Regions from separate parts of the Aeromonas sp. 25-248 genome, predicted to be linked through region 4. Evidence: predicted binding sites of a transcription regulator. Region 4 holds the regulator's gene; each other region holds the start of a gene.
What was found. Region 4 encodes sigma-54, which starts transcription at its own class of promoters, with help from an activator protein. Its sites were predicted from a motif close to TGGCACNGTTTTNGCTT; they were not measured.

Region 1 (5,035 bases), on a different contig from region 4:
GTCCTGATCCCCAAGGGCCTCGGCGGCGTTGCGCACTATGTTCAGGAACGCCTGTTGCAGCTGGTCCGATTCCATCTCGAATTCGGGGATGCTGGGGTCGTAGTCCCGCTCGATGCGGATCTGCGGCGGCAGCTCCAGGTCCACCAGACGGCGCACTTGTTCCAGCACGGAGTGAACGTTGTGCATCTGGTGACGGCCGGGACGCTGGGGGCCGAGCAACCTGTCGACCAGCACCCGCAGGCGATCGGCCTGCTCGATGATGATGCCGGTGTATTCACGCAAGGCCGGGTCGGGCAACTCCTTTTGCAGCAGTTGGGCCGCGCCGCGCAATCCCCCCAGGGGGTTCTTGATTTCGTGCGCCAGGCCGCGCACCAGCTCCTTGGCGGCCTGCTGCTGGGCGTGTTGCTGCAGCTCCTGGCTGATCTTCTTCTGCTGATCGATCTTGCGCAGTTCTACCACCATCAGTCGCTGTTCATGATCGGCCATGGGGCTGACGCTGATCTCCACCAGCCTGGGCTCCCCCTCCACCACCAGGGTGACTTCGCTGTCGGTGAAGCCCTGCCCCGAAATGAGGCACTGTTTGAAACGCTGCAGATCGAGAGAGATGTGTTCCAGCAGGTGGGGCAGTTCGATGCCGATCAGTCGTCGCTCGCTGAGGGAAAGCAGCTGCTCTGCCGCCGGGTTGACGAATTGAATGCAGAGACGTTCATCCATGAGAATGACGGCGGTCAGCAGATTGTCCAAGAGTGTCTTGGCGTTGTCCGAGCGGGTTGGCACAGGTTTCTCCCTAAAACGGTGCTGTACACCTAGAATGCACCAATATAGTGCATCAAGTTTACCCGCATCGGTGCGTCACATCACCCCTAATTGGCCTTGGGGGCGGCTCTGGGAGCCTGATTCACCGACGCCCTGTGCAGGTAAAAGGTGGTTGGCTTAGATTTAGCAAGGATCGTACCGTCTTTGGCGAGCAACTCGAGCCGTGCCTCGTAAGCGCCCCTATCGAGGTTTTCCACCCTTATGGCCAGGCTGTTGTGAACCAGGGGCACCGCCTTGCCGTTCAGGATCAGGCGCACATCGTATTGCACCGGGACCTGGGGAGAGATCTCGCCCTGGAAGACGATGTTGCCGGTATTGTCGCGCAATGTGCTGCCCGGTTCCGGAGAGATGAGGTCGATCTCCAGGGGAGCCGCTTCCAGGGCTTTCCTGGCATCGACACCGGTCAGGCTGTTGAAGTTGTCCACCTGGACCGAGTGGGGGGCTGTGCCGATGAGCGGCGAGACCCGCAGGTCCACCTCTTTTGCGCTCTTGCCGGGAGGGGGGGCATCGGTGTAGTGGGTCACCCCCTGGGGATCGACCCAGGAGTAGACGCGGGCGGCCTGTGCGGAACAGGAGGCCATCAGCAGGAGGCTCAGCAGCCAGGGTACAGTGTTCATCCATCTCTCCTTGACGGGGTTCACCTTAATCCTATCAGAGAAAAACCACGGGGTCGGGGTGTGAACAGCCGAGGGTGGTACGGCTCCGTGAACGGGATCATCTTTCTGCACGATCGTGCCCGTTTGGCGGTATTTCCGTTGCCAGAATGAAAAAAAACCCGCCAGATGGCGGGTTTGTCATGGGAAAGCGGATTAGACGGAGTAGTACAGCTCGAACTCCAGCGGGTGCGGAGTCATGCGCACGCGGTCAACATCCTGCTGTTTCAGTTCCAGGTAGGAGTTGATGAAGTCATCGCTGAACACGCCACCACGGGTCAGGAACTCACGGTCTGCATCCAGTGCGGACAGCGCTTCGTCCAGGGAACCGGCAACGGTCGGCACTTCAGCGGCTTCTTCCGGCGGCAGATCGTACAGGTTCTTGTCCATGGCATCGCCCGGATGGATCTTGTTGATGATGCCGTCCAGACCGGCCATCAGCTGGGCAGCGAAGGCCAGGTACGGGTTGGCAGCCGGATCCGGGAAGCGTACTTCGATGCGGCGGGCTTTCGGGCTCGGCACGACCGGGATACGGATGGAGGCAGAACGGTTGCGGGCGGAGTAGGCCAGCATGACCGGTGCTTCATAGCCCGGCACCAGACGCTTGTAGGAGTTGGTGGTTGGGTTGGCGAAGGCGTTGATGGCCTTGGCGTGCTTGATGATGCCGCCGATGTAGTGCAGTGCCATCTCGGACAGACCGCCGTACAGGTCGCCTGCGAACAGGTTGACGCCGTCTTTGGCCAGGGACTGGTGGCAGTGCATGCCGGAGCCGTTGTCACCGAACATGGGTTTCGGCATGAAGGTGACGGTCTTGTTGTAGGCGTGGGCCACGTTGTGGATCACGTACTTCAGGACCTGTACTTCGTCAGCCTTCAGGGTGAGGGTGTTGAAGCGGGTTGCGATCTCGTTCTGACCGGCGGTCGCCACTTCGTGGTGGTGAGCTTCGACGACCTGGCCCATCTCTTCCAGCACCAGGCACATGGCGGCACGGATGTCCTGGGAGGAGTCAACCGGGGCAACCGGGAAGTAACCACCCTTGACGAACGGACGGTGACCCTTGTTGCCGTGCTCGTAGTCGGTACCGGAGTTCCAGGCAGCTTCTTCGGATTCGATCTTCACGAAGCTGTGGCCCATGGTGTTGGAGAAGGTGATGTTGTCGAACATGAAGAATTCCGGCTCCGGCCCGAACAGCACGGTGTCAGCGATGCCGCTGGACTTCAGGAAATCTTCGGCACGCTTGGCGATGGAGCGCGGATCGCGGTCATAGCCTTGCATGGTGGCGGGTTCAAGCACGTCACAGACGATGTTCAGAGTGGTCTCTTCGGTGAACGGGTCCAGTTTGGCGGAAGCCGGGTCCGGCATCAGCACCATGTCAGACTCGTTGATGCCCTTCCAGCCGCCGATGGAGGAACCATCGAACATCTTGCCGTCTTCGAAGAAGTCTTCGTCAACCTGGTGGGAAGGGATGGATACGTGCTGCTCTTTACCCTTGGTGTCGGTAAAACGCAGATCAACAAACTTGACTTCGTGTTCCTGGATCAGGGCCAAAACGTTCTGGGCTGACATGCTAAGTAACCTCCGGTGTTAAAACTCTTTGGGTGAATGCGTCGTCACATTCACATAAGCCAGTATCGTGCCAAGTTTGTGACAGCTTGATTTCAGGGCACTTGCACCGTTTCAGGCTGTCGAGAAACCCGTTCTCATGCCGGTTGCTGCATTAAAGTGGTGCAACCTTGGATCGTTTTGGTGCACCGAGATGGTGCGCCAGCGTATCCAGGCCATCTAAGCAGCCTTTTGCTGCGGGGTCCATGATCCTGATCCTTTGTTGTGCGTGAATGTGTTGCAATTCTGCTAGGCAGATCACAAAGGCGAGAGTACAATTAGCGCCCAATTTTACCCGGTGATTTGAGGCGAGAATGTTAGAGAATTTACGCAATATTGCGATTATTGCGCACGTTGACCACGGCAAAACGACTCTGGTTGATAAGCTGCTGCAGCAATCCGGCACTCTGGATCGCACCAGCGAAGGTCAGGAACGGATCATGGACTCCAATGATCTGGAACGGGAACGTGGCATCACCATTCTCGCCAAGAACACTGCGATCCGCTGGAACGACTACCGCATCAACATCGTGGATACCCCGGGTCACGCCGACTTCGGTGGTGAAGTTGAGCGCGTACTCTCCATGGTTGACTCCGTGCTGCTGCTGGTCGACGCCGTTGACGGCCCGATGCCGCAGACCCGTTTCGTGACCCAGAAGGCGTTCGCCCAGGGTCTGAAGCCCATCGTGGTCATCAACAAGATCGACCGTCCGGGTGCTCGTCCTGACTGGGTAATGGATCAGGTCTTCGATCTGTTCGACAACCTGGGTGCCACCGATGAGCAACTGGACTTCAAGGTTGTTTACGCCTCTGCACTGAACGGTTGGGCCACCCTGGATCAGGACGTCCCGTCCGAGAACATGGAACCTCTGTTCCAGGCCATCGTCGACAACGTGGAAGCCCCGAAGGGCGACGTTGACGGTGCCTTCCAGATGCAAATCTCCCAGCTGGACTACAACTCCTACGTGGGCGTCATCGGTATCGGCCGCATCACTCGTGGTCGCGTCAAGACCAACCAGCAGGTCACCATCGTCGGTGCCAACGGCAAACCGCGTACCGGCAAGGTCGGTCAGGTGCTGGGCTACCTGGGCCTGTCCCGTACCGAAGTGACCGACGCGCAAGCGGGCGACATCATCGCCATCACCGGTCTGGGCGAGCTGAAGATCTCCGACACCATCTGTGACAACAGTGCCGTCGAAGCCCTGCCGCCGCTCTCCGTTGACGAGCCGACCGTGAACATGACCTTCCAGGTCAACACCTCGCCGTTCGCTGGTAAAGAAGGCAAGTTCGTCACCTCCCGCAACATCCTGGAGCGTCTGAACCAGGAACTGGTCCACAACGTGGCCCTGCGCGTGGAAGAGACCGAAGATCCGGACAAGTTCCGCGTCTCCGGCCGTGGTGAACTGCACCTCTCCATCCTGATCGAAAACATGCGTCGCGAAGGTTACGAACTGGCGGTGTCCCGTCCGGAAGTTATCCTGCGTACCGTGGATGGCGAACTGCAAGAACCGTTCGAAACCGTCACTGTGGACGTGGAAGAAGCGCATCAGGGTTCCGTGATGGAGCAGCTCGGCCTGCGTAAAGGCGAGATGACCAACATGACCCCGGATGGCAAGGGTCGCGTCCGTCTGGACTTCATCATCCCGAGCCGTGGCCTGATCGGCTTCCAGACCGAGTTCCTGACCATGACCTCTGGTACCGGTCTGCTGTACCACACCTTCGACCACTACGGTCCGCACAAGGGTGGCAGCATCGGTGAGCGTCAGAACGGCGTGCTGATCTCCAACGCCACCGGCAAGGCCCTGACCTTCGCCCTGTTCGGTCTGCAAGATCGTGGTCGTCTGTTCATCGGTCACGCGACCGAAGTGTACGAAGGCCAGGTGATCGGGATCCACTCCCGCTCCAACGACCTGACCGTCAACTGCCTGAAAGGCAAGCAGCTGACCAACATGCGTGCCTCCGGT
Region 2 (5,035 bases), on a different contig from region 4:
TGAGCTGGGCCGTCAGCACCTCGGCCAGCTGGGCCATGGCCTGATGGATCGGCATGTCTTCGGGGATGAGGCCCGCCAGCTGATCGGCAAAGGCGTCGTCGAACCCCATCTTCTTGAGTTCCTTGATGAGCAGGGCGCGCATGGGTTCGCGGCGCTCCACCTCCTGCCACATCAGGCCGGAGATCTGGTGCTCCAGCAGCTTGCGGATGCTGGCCATCTCCTTGCGCATCCCCTCCATCTCCTGATCCCGCTGGGCGGACTGGGTCTGGCGCGGGGCGGCGGCAGGACGGGCCTTGGGCTTGGCGGGCTCGGGAGCGGCGCCCCACTGGCCCTGTTCGGCCAGGGTTCTGGGAGCACTGGCCGCGCCCGCCAGTCCGGCGGACTGGGTGCCGGCAGCGCCATTGGCGGGCCAGGAGGCCGAAGCTGGCTGACCGTTACCTCCGTTGCCAGACCATGATCCCGGGGCGCCATTGCCACCCGCCGGGTTGGCCGGATTGAGCTTCTGCTGGCGTGCCAGCAGGGCCGCCAGGGTATCGGCGTAGTATTCGTTCTGTTCCTTGGGTGGCGCCGACCTCGTCATCTGCTTGCCCGCAGACGAGATATTGACGCTCTCTTCATTCAACTGACGGCGAACCGGCGCGTCTTTAGGCCCCGGTACCTGGGATTGATAATCGACGGCCGCGACTATCTCCACCCCACCGGTGACCTTTTTGTTGGACATGATGACGGCATCGGGTCCGAGAGTCTCCTTGACCTCGGCCAGCGCCGTGCGCATGTCTTTGGCAAAAAACCGCTTAATCTTCACCCGTCATCTCCGCTAACTAGCCCTGTCCCACCGCACTGACGATGCGGATCTGCTTGTCGTCAGGCACTTCCTGATAGGACAGCACGCGTAATCCAGGAATGGCATTCTTGACAAATTTCGCCAGGGTATTGCGCAATATCCCCGATGTCAGAAGCACGGCCGGCTGGCCTTCCAGTTCTTGTCGTTGAGTGGCTTCCACCAGGGAGCGTTGCATCCGCTCCGCCAGTCCCGGTTCGATACCGGCGCCATCTCCCCCACCTGCTTGCAGGGATTGATGCAATATACGTTCCAGTTCTGGTGACAAGGTGATCACCGGCAGCTCGGGTTCGGGGCCGGCAATCTCCTGCACAATCAATCTGCGCAGGGCGATCCGGCAGGCTGCGGTCAGCACTTCCGGGTCCGGGCTGCGGGGCGCATATTCCACGAGGGTCTGCAGGATAGTGCGCATATCGCGAATTGGCACGCCTTCATTGAGCAAATTCTGCAATACCTTCACCAGGTTGCCCATGCTGATCACCTCGGGAACCAGTCCTTCCACCAGCTTGCTCTGATGCTTCCCTATCATGTCGAGCAGTTGTTGCACCTCGTCATGACCCAGCAGCAGCGCCGCATGGTTGGAGAGGATCTGGCTCAGGTGGGTAGCCACCACGGTGGCCGCATCGACCACGGTATAGCCAAGGGTCTGGGCCTGGGAGACCTGCTCCTTGGCAACCCAGACCGCCTCCAGCCCGAACGCCGGGTCCTGGGTAGCGATACCGTGGATCTGGCCGAACACCTGCCCCGGGTTGATGGCCATCTCCTTGTCGTGATAGACGGTGGCTTCCCCCGTGCTCACGCCCATCAGGGTGATGCGGTACTGGTTGGGGGCAAGATCCAGGTTGTCGCGAATGTGGACGGCAGGCACCAGAAAGCCCAGCTCCTGGGAGAGCTTCTTGCGCACCCCCTTGATCCGGTTGAGCAGCTCGCCCCCCTGGTTCTTGTCCACCAGAGGTATCAGCTGATAACCCACCTCCAGGCCGATGATGTCCACCGGCATGACGTCGTCCCAGCTGAGATCCTTCTGCTCCACCGGGGCATCCCCCTGGGTCGGCATGAGTTCGCCGCTCGCCGCCTTCGCCTTGTTCTGCTTCTCGCGGCGCAGCAGCCACCAGGCGCCCGCCGCCGCCACCGCCCCCAGGCTCAGGAAAGCCAGGTGCGGCATGCCGGGTACGCTGCCCATCATCAGCAGGATGCCGGCGGAGATCACCAGCGCCTTGGGATTTTCGAACAGTTGGCCGAGTACCGCAGTCCCCATGTCCTGGTCGGTATTCTGACGGGTGACGATGATGGCCGCGGCAATGGAGAGCAGGAGCGAGGGGATCTGGGCGACCAGACCGTCACCGATGGCGAGCAGGGTATAGACCTGGGCCGCTTCGCCGAAGGTGAGCTGGTGCTGCATCATGCCGATGATGAAGCCGCCGATGATGTTGATGAAGAGGATCATGATGCCGGCGATGGCATCCCCCTTCACGAATTTGGAGGCACCGTCCATGGAGCCGTAGAAGTCCGCTTCCTGAGTCACGTCCTGACGGCGCTTCTTGGCCTCTTCCTGGTTGATGAGACCGGCGTTCAGGTCCGCATCGATGGCCATCTGCTTGCCGGGCATGGCGTCAAGGGTGAAGCGGGCGCTCACCTCGGAGATCCGGCCCGCCCCCTTGGTGACCACCACGAAGTTGATGATCACCAGGATCATGAAGACGATGATGCCCACGGCATAGTTGCCGCCGATCACCACGTTGCCGAACGCCTCGATCACATGGCCTGCCGCCGCGCTGCCGTTGTGGCCTTCCAGCAACACCACCCGGGTGGAGGCGACGTTGAGGGCGAGCCGCAGCAGGGTGGCGATCAGCAAGACGGTGGGAAAGGCGGCAAATTCCAGGGGGCGGCGGGTATAGACCGCTACCAGCAGCACCACGATGGAGAGGGCGATGTTGAAGGAGAAGAGGATATCCAGCATCAGGGGCGGAATGGGGAGTACCACCATCCCCAGAGAGGCCAATACCAGCAGCGGCGTCCCTACCCCTCTGCTGAGCAGCCACTTGTACTCTTTGAAACGGCCCAGTCCCGCTTTGAATCCCATCGTGCTTCTCAATGATAAACTGCCAATGACGGATTAAAGCAAATATCAAGCCAAGGATTCAATGCATTGATCTATATGGTTTTTATTTTAACGCTGTCAGAAGTCCGTCGTTGGCGTCACGGGGAATGGCGACAAGGGGAAGCGGCCTTCACCAAGCAGGCCAAAGGCCAGCCCAGGCCATGGGGTGAGGCGCCGCGCCTCGACAGGGAGATTGCGGCCTTGTTTGCGACACAAGGGAGAGATCGGATGGTAGGGCCATCCCACCGCTTTATTTGCGAAACGCGGGGGGCACAAGGGAGAGCACACGGGATCAGGCTGCCACCACTGCGTTATTTGCGAAACTCGGGTGGAATGGGCAGATCCTTGGCGATGGGGGTCGGGCGCCGGCCGCGGCCACGGCGGAACTTCTTGAGCTGATAGACATAGGCCAGGACCTGGGCGACGGCAGCGAAGAGCCCCTCCGGGATCTCCTGGCCAATCTCGGTGGCGTGGTAAAGGGCCCGGGTGAGCGGCGGGGAGGACATGACGGGGATGTCGTATTCGCGCCCGATCTCCCGGATCTTCATCGCCACCTCGTCGACCCCCTTGGCCAGTACCTTGGGCGCCGCCCCCGGCTTGCCCGCATCGTATTTGAGCGCCACCGAGTAGTGGGTCGGGTTGGTGATGATCACATCGGCCTTGGGGACATCCCCCATCATGCGGCGCATGGCCATCTGCATCTGCAACTGGCGTATCCGCCCCTTGACCTCGGGCTTGCCTTCGCTGTCCTTGAACTCGTCCTTGATCTCCTGCTTGGTCATCTTGAGCTGGCGATTGTGGTTCCAGCTCTGGAACGGCACGTCGATGGCGACAATGGGGATCAGGGCGCAGCAGAGGATGATCAGCATCCAGAGCAGCAGGTCCAGGGCATCGACGATGCCGCCGGGAAAGCCCTCGAGAGAGAGATTCAGCAGATGGTTGAACTGGCTCGACAGCATCCACCAGGCGAACAGACTGATAAACACCACTTTTGCGATGGATTTGACAAGTTCCACCAGGGATTGCACCCCGAACATCCTTTTGATGCCGCTCAGGGGGCTCAGCTTGCTCCACTTGGGCAGCATGGCCTCGGAGGAGAAGTTCATCCCGCCGAGCAGGGTGTTGCCGACGAAGGCAGCGATGATCACCAGCATGAACAGCAGCCCCAGCGGCTGGATAAGCTCCCCCAGCAGGGCGGGCACCATGGCCCCCATGGCATTGGGGTCGAACGCCTGATCCCGGTCCAGGGTAAAGCCCATGGTGAGCACCTTGATCATGGCCCCTGCCAGACTCTCCTTGATCATCAGGAGGCCGAACACGGTCGCCAGCAGGACGCTGGCGGTACCCAGCTCCTTGGAACGTGCAATCTGCCCTTTTTCCCGGGCTTGTTGCAGTCGTTTGCCCGTGGGTTGTTCTGTGCGTTCCTGATCGGTATCAGCCATGCTGACCTCCTGCCGGCATCAGCCGACTGGCGGCCCGCCAGAGTGGCGGCAAAAGGGCCGCAACCGGGAGGGCCTCAGTCATGCTGGCCCCCGAAGCACTGGACGTTGATGAGCTCGCAGCTGGTCTCCTGCACCCGCTCCCAGAGCGCGTCGAAGTGTCCCATGAAGCCACCGATGGTGAGCCAGAGGATGAAGAGCCCCGACATCATGCTGACCGCAAAGCCGATGCTGAAGATGTTGAGCTGGGGGGCCGCACGGGTCATCACCCCGAACGCGAAGTTGATCAGCAGCAGGGCGATGATGGCCGAGAGCGCCATCACCAGAGAAGCCTGATACATGACCCCGAGAAAGCTCACCAGGCTGCGGATGGCAGGCAGGGTGAGCCCGCTGTCAGATACCGGCAGGGTTTCGAAACTCAGCACCACCATGCGCAGCATCAGCAGGTGGCCGTCCACCGCGAGAAACACCAGGGTCGCCAGCATCAGGTAGAACTGGCCCACCACGGGAGCCGACTGGCCGTTCATGGGATCCACCAGGGTGGCAAAGCCAAGGCTGGTCTGCATGGCGATGACCTGACCCGCCATCACGAAGGTCTCCAGCAGGAACTGGGTCATGAGGCCGAGCGCGATGCCGATGAGCAGTTGCTGCCCC
Region 3 (5,035 bases), on a different contig from region 4:
TAAGTCAGGGCGGGGACGCTCTCCGACTTGCCGTCGACGGTGGCATGCGCCTCTATCGAATACTTGCCGCTCTTGGCCTGGTTGCCGGACTTGTCCTTGCCATCCCATTCGAAGGCCACGTTCCCCTTGTGGCTCCCTTCGATGGCGAACTCCCTGATGACCTGGCCGCTCTCGTCCTTCACCGTCACCTTGATGTTGCTGCCGCCATCGCCGGTGGCGATGACCCCCGTGAGGGTGCCCCCCTTCTCCACGTAACCCGTGTTGGACGGGATCAGCACGTTCTGCCCCACCAGCGCGGAGGCCTGCAGCGCCTGGCTGGAGGTCATCAGGCTGTTGAGGCTCTCCATCTGGGTGGAGAGACTGCTGATCCCCTGAGACGTCGACATCGAGGTCATCTGGGAAAGCATCTGGGCGTTGTCCACCGGTTTGAACGGATCCTGATAGGAGAGCTGCATGGTCAGCAGCTTCAGGAAGGACTCCTGATCCAGCTCCTTTTTCTGGGTACTGGTGTTGGCCGTACTGGTCTGGGCCGACGTCGTCCGGTTGACACCCAGCAGGCTGTCATAGGTATCTGCCACTTATGCTCCCCCCTCTAGGGCGTGCCCATTGGGCCGATTGTTGCCGCCTGGCAGGCGATCATGGGTCACTCTCATCCGAGTTCACCTCTGTCAGGACTTGCCCAGACCCAGGGTCTGCTGCAACATTTTCTTGGCCGCGTCGGCCACCTGGACGTTGGTCTGGTAGCTGCGCGACGCCGCTATCATGTCCGCCATCTCTTCCACCATGTTGACGTTGGGCTTGAAGATGAAGCCATCCTTGTCCGCCATGGGGTGATTCGGGTTGTACTCCTTGAGCAGGGGCGCATCACTCTCGACGATGCCCTTCACATCCACCCCGACCGAGGCCTGCTTGTCGGACATGGCCTGATCCAGCTGGGCGGCAAAGACTGGCCGCCTGGCGTGGTAAGTTTTTTCCACGCTGGAGCTGACACTGTCAGCGTTGGCCATGTTGCTCGCCACCGTGTTGAGGCGAACGGACTGCGCGCTCATGGCAGAGCCTGCAATGTCAAAGACCTTGAACAAACTCATCCTTGCTCTCCTTTCAGTGCCTTGAGCAGGCCGCTTATCTTGCTGTTCATGAATTCAAGGGAGGCCTGGTATTCGAGGCTGTTGCGCAGGAACTCGCTGCGCTCCTGCTGCACGTCCACCGTGTTGCCGTCACCGGTATCCGGTTGCAGGGGATTGCGGTACTGGGTCGTGCCCGGGGTATCCATCTGCAAGGCGAAGTGCTTCTCGCTGGTGGTGCTGAGCCCGAACCCTTGCTGGCCCTGGGCATCCTGCAACGCCTGTGAGAAGTCGATGTCACGGGCCTTGAAGCCCGGCGTGTCCGCATTGGCGATGTTGCTGGACAACACCTCGGCACGCTTGGCGCGCACGCTCAGCGTGTACTGATGAACACCGAATGCCTTGTCGAATGAAATTGCCATAGCACACCTCCTGCTTCATGAATATTTAGCAAGAGGTGTGCCAAGAGGGTATTGAGCGGGGTTATTTGACCTTGTAGACGATGCCGGGGTTGCAGCGGATCATCTCGAACTTGTCGGTGAGGCCGGCCAGAGACTCTGAGGCCCCCAGCATCAGGTAGCCGCCAGGATTGAGGCTGCTGGCGAACTGGTTGAGGATCTTGGATTTCACTTCGGGCGCAAAGTAGATGAGCACGTTGCGGCAGAAGATGATGTCAAACTTGCCGAGCAGGCTGTAGCTCTCCAGCAGGTTGAGGGGACGGAAGCTGGTCAATTTTCTGACACGCTCCACCACCCGCATCTTGTTGTCGCCACAGGGTTCGAAAAAGAGTCGCTTGCGCTCGGGGGAAAGCCCGCGAGCCAGCGCCAGGCTGTCGTAGACCCCCTCCTTGCACTGGTTGAGCATGGTGCTGGAGATATCGGTCCCCACTATCTGCACCCCGCCCGGCAAGGTACCCGGCCGCTTGACTTGCTGCTCCAGCGCCGTCATGGCGATGGAGTAGGGTTCCTGCCCGGATGAAGAGGCGGCAGACCATATCTTGATGGGACGACCGCTCTTGCCAAGCTCCGGGAAAATCTTGTCGCTCAGCAGCTGGAACGGATAGGTATCGCGAAACCACAGGGTCTCGTTGGTGGTCATGGCATCGACCACCGCCATCTTGAGCTCCCGCTCGCGCACACCCATCGCCCGGGTGACCAGATCAGACAGACTCTCGATACCAAACTGAGTCATCAAGGGCGACAGGCGGCTCTTGACCAGATACTGTTTGTTGTCACCCAGCACTATGCCGCTCTGTTGCGCCAGAAAATTGCTGAATTGCCTGTATAAGTCGTCCGAAAGTGTCTTCATGCAGTTGTTCTTCTTGATTAGAGAGCGCCTTGTACGGCCTTGGCCAATTCATCCGGCTGGAATTTGGCAATGAAATTGTTCGCTCCGACTTTCTGCACCATGGCCTGATTGAACACCCCACTGAGGGAAGTGTGCAGGATAACATGCAAATCCTTGAGGTTGGGATTGTTGCGGATCTCGGCGGTGAAGGTATAACCGTCCATCTCCGGCATCTCGATGTCCGAAATGACCAGGGCTATCTGATCCTTGATGGGACCGTTCTTGGACATCTCCAGCAACATGTTGAGCGCTTCCCGTCCATCCTTGGCCAGCACGCACTGCACCCCGATAGCCTCCAGTGCCCGTTGAACCTGCTTGCGCGCCACCGAAGAGTCGTCCGCAACCAGCACGGGACGCCCGTGAGGATTGCGCTCCACGCTTGCTTCCACCAGTTCGGTGGACACCTCGGTGGAGACCGGCGAGATCTCGTTGAGAATGCGCTCCACGTCCAGGATCTCCACCAGCTCACCATCTACCTCGGTCACCGCCGTCATGTAGTTGATGCGACCAGCCCCTTTGGGTGGCGGCAGGATGGACTCCCAGTTCATGTTGATGATGCGCTCGACCGAGTGGACCAGGAAACCCTGAATGGAACGGTTGTACTCGGAGATGATGATGAAGCACTTGGAGAGGTCCTGGATGGGGCGCTTGCCCATCGCCATGCTGAGATCGATCACCGAGATGGTCTGGCCACGGATATGTGCCACGCCGCGAATGCAGGAGTTGAGCTTGGGCATGACGGTCAGAGGGGGACACTGCAGCACCTCGCGTACCTTGAATACGTTGATGCCAAATCTTTGACGTCCATTGAGACGAAACAACAGCAGCTCCAGCCTGTTTTGTCCCACTAGCTGGGTTCGCTGGTTGACCGAGTCCAGAATACTCGCCATAAACACTCCCTAAAAATGCTTGGCACTGATCGTGCATGTCATTATGCATGCACATTGGCTTGCATCAGATCATCGTTGTTTCAACAACCGAATAATTCTGGAGCAAGCATAGTTAACTACGGTGGTATACGTGAATAACTTATCGACCGGTAAGCAAAAATGATTAGTAGACTTTTCCTTATCTTACTGCCGTTTTGCAGTCTGTCTCACGCCATGGCGTCCGAGGTCACCGACTATCTGCAAGAACAGGCACAGGCGTTCGTGCTCGACCAGCTCGATATTCCCCTCGATGCACAGGCCGACGTCAAGGCCGGTACCATTGACGAGCGCCTCCCCCTCACGCGCTGCGAAGATGCCCTCACCATTTCCCTCCCCGCCAGGATGGAGATCCGTCGCAACACTACCGTCTACCTCAAGTGCGAGGGAGACAAATCCTGGGATCTCTATCTACCGGTCCGGGTCAGCATCCAGAAACCCTATGTCACCGTCGCCGTCCCGGTTGCCAAGGGAGACATTCTGAGTGAACCCATGCTGACCCTGGCATACCAGGACCAGACCCTGATCCGTGGCGACTACCTTACCGACCCGACCGCCCTCATCGGGGTACGCAGCAAGCGTGAGCTCAAACCGGGCCAGCCAATCAGGCTCACCCAGGTGTGCGTGGTCTGCAAGGGGGACCAAGTCACCCTGAGCGCCGAAAACAGCAGCATGCAGATCAAAACCATGGCCCGCGCCTTGCAAGATGGCAGCTTCGGAGACATGATCCGGCTTGTCAACACGCGCTCGGGCAGAACGGTGCAAGGCCAGGTCAGTGCAGTGGGCTCCGTGGTCGTGACATTCTGACACATGAATGCACTGCGCAATTTTTTTCTAAAGTTCTGACCGCCGTCACCGATAAACAGGTAAGCGAACAGCAAAGCAGACGAAGGTAAACCTTATGGCTATCAACAATATCAACAACTTGGCTAACAACCGCCTGCAAAACAGCGGCAGCAGCCAAGGTGTAGCCACCAAGTCGGCGACCTCCAGCGAGAGCAGCCGTGCGACGACCGTCAAGAGCGACTCTGTCTCCTTGACCAGTGAGGCGCAGCAATTGCAACAGATGCAGAAGACCCTCAACACCGCCTCCACCGGTAACGAGAGCCGCGTCGAGAGCCTGAAGAAGGCCGTGGCCAGTGGGGAGTACAAGGTCAACAGCGAAGCCGTAGCCAGAAAGATGTTCAGCTTCGAAGCCGATCTGGATAAACGGTTGGGATGATGGACCTCCCTTCGCTGCTGCGCGCTCAGGACGACAACCTCTCCCAGATGCAAGGCTTGCTGGCAGAGGAGTTCGACCTCCTCAAGGCTCACCGGGCCCTTGCCTTGCCGGCACTCGCCGATCGCAAGCAGCAACTGTTGGTGGCCATCGAGACGCTGGACAAGACTCTGGCAGAGCTACCCGACCTGCAGCAACAGCTGGGCGCCTTCCCGACCCAATTGCAGGCCCTTCAAGCCAAGCTGGAAGCCTGTCAGGAGCAGAACAACCTCAATGGACGTCTGCTCGAACTCAGCATTGTCTCCAATCGCCGTCTCGCCAGCTTCCTCAGCAAGCTCAGAGACAGCAGCTCCCTGACCTATGACGCCAAAGGCAATACCCGCTCAGGCACCCGCTCTTTCGGGATCAAGGCCTGACCTCCTCTCCCCCTTCTGGTTTCCTCTCCTTGTCAGCTCCTAGTCAGAGCACCAGCTGCATCA
Region 4 (5,035 bases):
GCGGTGGCGTCGGGGCCGTGCGCGAGGTGTGCGACCTGATCTTGCAGGCCCAGGGATTGGCTGACTATCAACCCGAGGCGTCGCGATGAACAAACAGACTGTGCTGTTCGGCCTGCTGTTTCTGGCTGCGCTGGCGGCCTGGCAGCTGGGGGAGATCGAGCTGGTCCCCGAGCCGACCACCAAGACGGAAAATTTTCAACCGGACTTCACCGCCAGAGAGTTGGTGACGACCCGTTTCAACGAGCAGGGCAAGCGCACCGAGCGGCTGGAATCCGAATATGCGGAGTACTACCAGGTACTCGAGCAGGCCACTTTCACCAAGCCGGTGGTCTACATGTTCGATGACAAGGGCGCGGCCGAATGGAAGCTGACGGCCGAAACCGGGGTGCTCAACACCGATGACAATGTGATCCTCCGTGACAAGGTGCATCTGGACGGTCTGCTGCCCGCGTCCTTCATCTCCACGCTGGATACTTCCTATCTGGAGCTGGATCTGGTGACGCAGGGGATGAGAAGCAACCAGCACATCAGCATTGTGGGCCAGGAGTTCCAGACCGAGGGCGTTGGCCTCAAGGGTCACCTGGAACGTAAATATTTCGAGTTACTGGATAAAGGCCATGCCACTTATTTCAATGAAAAACGTTAATCTGGCCCTCACGGCCCTGTTGCTGTGCGGTTCCCTGAATGCCAAAGAGTCCGATTTCGCCGAGAAGGTCTATGTGGATGCGGTCAAGCAGGTGGCCGAGATGCAGGACAACCGCATCACCTTCAGCGAGGATGTCATCATCACCCAGGGCACCATCAAGATTAAGGCCGACAAGGTGGTGGTGATCCGCTCCGGCGACAAGGGCGCTGAGGTGATGACCGCGTATGGCAACCCAGCCACTTTCTTCCAGGTACTGGACAACGGCAAACCGGTCAATGCCCATGGCAACAGCATCCGCTACGAGCTTAAGAACCGGTTGGTGACCATCACCGGCAATGGCCAGCTCAAGCAGGAAGACAGCCAGGTGACCGGCGATCTCATTCGCTACGACATCGTCAAGCAGAAGATGATTGCCGAGAGCAAGGGGCCCACCCAGCGCGTCAAGACGGTGTTCCTGCCGGATCAGGTGGAGAACTTTGACAAACCCGCCGATCAGAAGAAGTAGGAAACAACAGCCATGGCAGTGTTAAAAGCAACGGGTCTGCAAAAGAGCTACAAGCGCCGCATGGTGGTCAGCGATGTGAGCCTGGAGGTGGGAACGGGCCAGATCGTGGGCCTGCTCGGCCCGAACGGCGCGGGCAAGACGACCTCCTTCTACATGATCGTGGGCCTGGTGCAGCGGGATGCCGGCCTCATCACCATCGACGAGCAGGACATCAGCCTGCAGCCCATGCATATCCGTGCCCGCAATGGCATCGGCTATCTGCCTCAGGAGGCCTCCATCTTCCGGCGCCTGTCGGTGTTCGACAACTTGATGGGGGTCATGCAGACCCGCAAGGGGTTGAGCCGCGAAGAGCGGGAAGATAAGGTCGAACAGTTGCTGGAAGAGTTCAATATCACCCATATCCGCGACAGCCTGGGCCAGAGCCTCTCGGGTGGGGAGCGGCGCCGGGTGGAAATCGCCCGGGCGCTGGCGGCAGAGCCGAGATTCATTCTGCTCGATGAGCCCTTCGCAGGTGTTGATCCTATTTCAGTCATCGATATCAAAAAGATCATCCAGCATCTGAAAGAACGCGGGTTGGGTGTGCTGATAACGGACCACAACGTCAGAGAGACGCTGGATGTGTGCGAGAAGGCCTACATCGTCAGCCACGGCAAGATGATTGCCGAGGGCGCGCCGGCCGATATCCTCGCCGATGAGCAGGTCAAGCGCGTCTATTTGGGCGATCAATTCAGTCTATAGTAAGGGGGCACCCCTCATTTTTGTTAGGTGACTGCCTCGCTGAACATAAGGATATCCCGACGTAGATGAAGCCGACATTACAGTTGCGTCTCGGTCAGTCCCTGACCATGACGCCACAATTACAACAAGCGATTCGTCTGCTCCAGCTCTCCACCCTGGAACTCCAGCAGGAAATTCAGCAAGCGCTCGACAACAACCCCTTGCTGGAGCAAGAGGAGAACGAGGCGCAGGAAACCAGTCAGACAGAGACACAGGACGCCAGTCAACTCGACTCCAGCGATGCCATGGCCCAGGAGAGCATGCCGGATGAACTGCCGGTGGACACCACCTGGGACGAGGTCTACTCGGCCGGTACGGCCCAGAGTGCAGGCCCCATCCATGACGGGGAAGACAGCGTCTATCAGGGGGAGACCACCGAGAACCTGCAGGACTACCTGCTGTGGCAGATGCGGCTCACCCCGTTCAGTGATGTGGATGCTGCCATCGCCCTTGCCATCATCGATGCTATCGACGAATCCGGGTATCTGACTGCCACCCTCGAGGATATTCAGGCTGCAGTCAGCAGCGAGGAGGTAGAAGTCGAACTGGATGAGATAGAAGCCGTGCTCAAGCGGGTGCAGCATTTCGATCCGGTCGGCATCGCCGCCCGTTCGGTGCAAGAGTGTCTGCTGATCCAGCTCGGCCAGTATTCGCCGGACCTGCCCTGGCTCGACGAAGCCAGAGAGGTGATCCGCGAACACATGGACCTGCTCGGCAATCGCGACTACCGCACCCTGGCTCGCAAGACCCGCCTCAAGGAGAGCGATCTCAAGGAGGTGCTGGATCTCATCCAGCAACTGGAGCCCAGACCCGGCAACGGCATCATCCAGAGTGAATCCCAGTACGTGATCCCGGATGTGTCCGTGGTCAAGAAGGGTAGCAAGTGGGTGGTTGAACTCAATCCGGATTCTGCTCCGCGCATCCGTGTCAACGAGGCCTATGCGGCCATGGCGCGCAATGCCCGCAGCAGCACGGATACCCAGTTCATCCGTTCTCATTTGCAGGAGGCCAAGTGGTTCATCAAGAGCCTGGAGAGTCGTAACGACACCCTGCTCAAGGTGGCCAGCTGCATCGTCGAGCAGCAGCAGGGCTTTTTCGAGTACGGCGAAGAGGCCATGAAACCCATGGTACTCAACGACATCGCGGAAGCGGTGGAGATGCATGAGTCGACCATTTCACGGGTCACGACCCAGAAGTACATGCATACGCCCCGCGGCATTTTTGAACTGAAGTTTTTTTTCTCCAGTCACGTCAATACGGAGGGAGGAGGAGAGTGCTCATCGACCGCTATTCGCGCCCTGATCAAGAAGCTGGTGACGGCGGAAAACCCCGCCAAGCCGCTTAGTGATAGCAAGATCGCGGATTTGCTGGCCGAACAGGGTATTATGGTGGCGAGACGCACGATCGCAAAGTACCGTGAATCCTTGTTGATCCCGCCATCCAATCAGCGCAAACGCCTGGTTTAGGCAAACAAAAGGAAGACGTTATGCAAATTAACCTGACCGGACACCATGTCGAGATTACCGAAGCTCTGCGTGATTATGTGAACAACAAATTTGCCAAACTCGAGCGTCACTTTGACCATATCAACAACGTACACGTGGTGTTGAGCGTCGAAAAACTGAACCAGATCGCCGAAGCCAAGCTGCATGTCAGCGGGGGAGAGGTGTTCGCCAATTCGCAGCATGCCGACATGTATGCGGCGATTGATACCCTGCTGGATAAACTGGATCGGCAGATCATCAAGCACAAAGATAAGTTAAATCAAAAATAACTATGCAACTTGAACACATACTGAGTCGGGACTGCACCAAGAGTGCGGTCCCTTGTACCAGCAAGAAACGCGCGCTCGAGATCATCAGTGAACTGGCCGCAGAGCGCCTCGGCGCTTCCCGCCAGGTCCTGTTTGAAAGCCTGCTGGCGCGAGAAAAGATGGGTAGTACCGGGATCGGAGCCGGTATCGCCATCCCCCACGGCCGGATTGACGACGCCTTCGCGCCGACCGCCGTGTTGATGACCTTCTCCGAGCCCATCCCTTTCGATTCTATCGACAATCAACCGGTTGACCTGCTCTTTGCATTGCTGGTGCCGGAAAGCGAGTGCAAGCAGCACCTCAAGACTCTTTCCCTGATGGCATCCAAACTGGGTGACAAGGCCGTCTGCCGCCAGCTGCGCCAGGCGACCAGCGACGAAGAACTCTATCAGATCATGACGTCGGCCTGAGGCCGGGTCTGACACAGCCACGTTGGCGTGAGGGGACAAGATGCAGTTAATAGTAGTAAGCGGTCGTTCGGGCTCCGGCAAGACGGTGGCCCTGAGGGTGCTCGAGGATCTCGGGTACTACTGCGTGGACAACCTGCCGGTCAACCTGCTGCCCCAGTTGATCGTGTCGGTGGAGAGCCAGTATGACAAACTGGCTGTCAGCATCGACGTGCGCAACCTGCCTGCCCAGGCAGACAGGCTGGAGAACCTGCTGAGCCAGGTGCGCAACGAGGGGCGAGTCAAGTTTTCGAGCTTCTTCTTCGATGCGGACAACGCGACCCTGCTCAAACGCTACGGTGAGAGCCGCCGTCTGCATCCTCTGTCCCGCAACAAGCTTTCGCTGGACGAGGCGATCCGGGAAGAGACCCACCTGCTGGCACCGCTCTCCTCGACCGCCGACCTGCGCATCGACACCACCAACCTCAGCATTCACGATCTCAGCGAGCTCATCAAAACCCGGGTGCTCGGCAAGAAAGAGAACGAGCTGGTGCTGGTGTTCGAGTCATTCGGCTTCAAGTACGGCATTCCCAAGGATGCGGACTTCGTGTTCGACGCCCGTTTCCTGCCCAACCCGCACTGGATCCCGGAGCTCAAGCCCTTCACCGGCAAGGATGAGCCCGTGGCCAACTACCTCTCCAGCCAGCCGGATGTCATGCTGTTCATCCAGCAGATCGAGAATATGCTGGGGACCTGGTTGCCCCACCTGGAGCGCAACAATCGCAGCTATGTGACCGTCGGGATCGGCTGTACCGGCGGACAACACCGCTCGGTGTTCATCGCCGAGCGGCTGGCCAGCGCATTCCGGTTGCTTGGCAAGAACGTGCAGATCCGCCATCGCACGTTGG

Region 1: the regulator sigma-54 is predicted to act here: its motif matches at 3,092-3,108, upstream of glnA (glutamate--ammonia ligase).
Region 2: the regulator sigma-54 is predicted to act here: its motif matches at 2,961-2,977, upstream of flhA (flagellar biosynthesis protein FlhA).
Region 3: the regulator sigma-54 is predicted to act here: its motif matches at 3,322-3,338, upstream of flgA (flagellar basal body P-ring formation chaperone FlgA).

What each region holds. Positions count from the first base shown of each region.
Region 1 is NZ_JBRKTB010000013.1:72,140-77,174, forward strand. It holds gene glnL (nitrogen regulation protein NR(II)) at 1-777, opposite strand, end outside; gene ACVDHI_RS16570 (DUF4124 domain-containing protein) at 864-1,433, opposite strand; gene glnA (glutamate--ammonia ligase) at 1,626-3,035, opposite strand; gene typA (translational GTPase TypA) at 3,386-5,035, shown strand, end outside.
Region 2 is NZ_JBRKTB010000004.1:89,039-94,073, reverse strand. It holds gene flhF (flagellar biosynthesis protein FlhF) at 1-805, opposite strand, end outside; gene flhA (flagellar biosynthesis protein FlhA) at 822-2,924, opposite strand; gene flhB (flagellar biosynthesis protein FlhB) at 3,254-4,384, opposite strand; gene fliR (flagellar biosynthetic protein FliR) at 4,459-5,035, opposite strand, start outside.
Region 3 is NZ_JBRKTB010000001.1:188,350-193,384, forward strand. It holds gene ACVDHI_RS00910 (flagellar hook assembly protein FlgD) at 1-578, opposite strand, end outside; gene flgC (flagellar basal body rod protein FlgC) at 669-1,088, opposite strand; gene flgB (flagellar basal body rod protein FlgB) at 1,085-1,486, opposite strand; gene ACVDHI_RS00925 (CheR family methyltransferase) at 1,548-2,372, opposite strand; gene ACVDHI_RS00930 (chemotaxis protein CheV) at 2,390-3,301, opposite strand; gene flgA (flagellar basal body P-ring formation chaperone FlgA) at 3,539-4,144, shown strand; gene flgM (flagellar biosynthesis anti-sigma factor FlgM) at 4,239-4,559, shown strand; gene ACVDHI_RS00945 (flagella synthesis protein FlgN) at 4,556-4,972, shown strand; gene yfcE (phosphodiesterase) at 5,016-5,035, opposite strand, start outside.
Region 4 is NZ_JBRKTB010000008.1:12,363-17,397, forward strand. It holds gene kdsC (3-deoxy-manno-octulosonate-8-phosphatase KdsC) at 1-89, shown strand, start outside; gene lptC (LPS export ABC transporter periplasmic protein LptC) at 86-646, shown strand; gene lptA (lipopolysaccharide transport periplasmic protein LptA) at 633-1,151, shown strand; gene lptB (LPS export ABC transporter ATP-binding protein) at 1,164-1,889, shown strand; gene ACVDHI_RS12700 (RNA polymerase factor sigma-54) at 1,955-3,394, shown strand; gene hpf (ribosome hibernation promoting factor) at 3,415-3,702, shown strand; gene ptsN (PTS IIA-like nitrogen regulatory protein PtsN) at 3,705-4,151, shown strand; gene rapZ (RNase adapter RapZ) at 4,192-5,035, shown strand, end outside.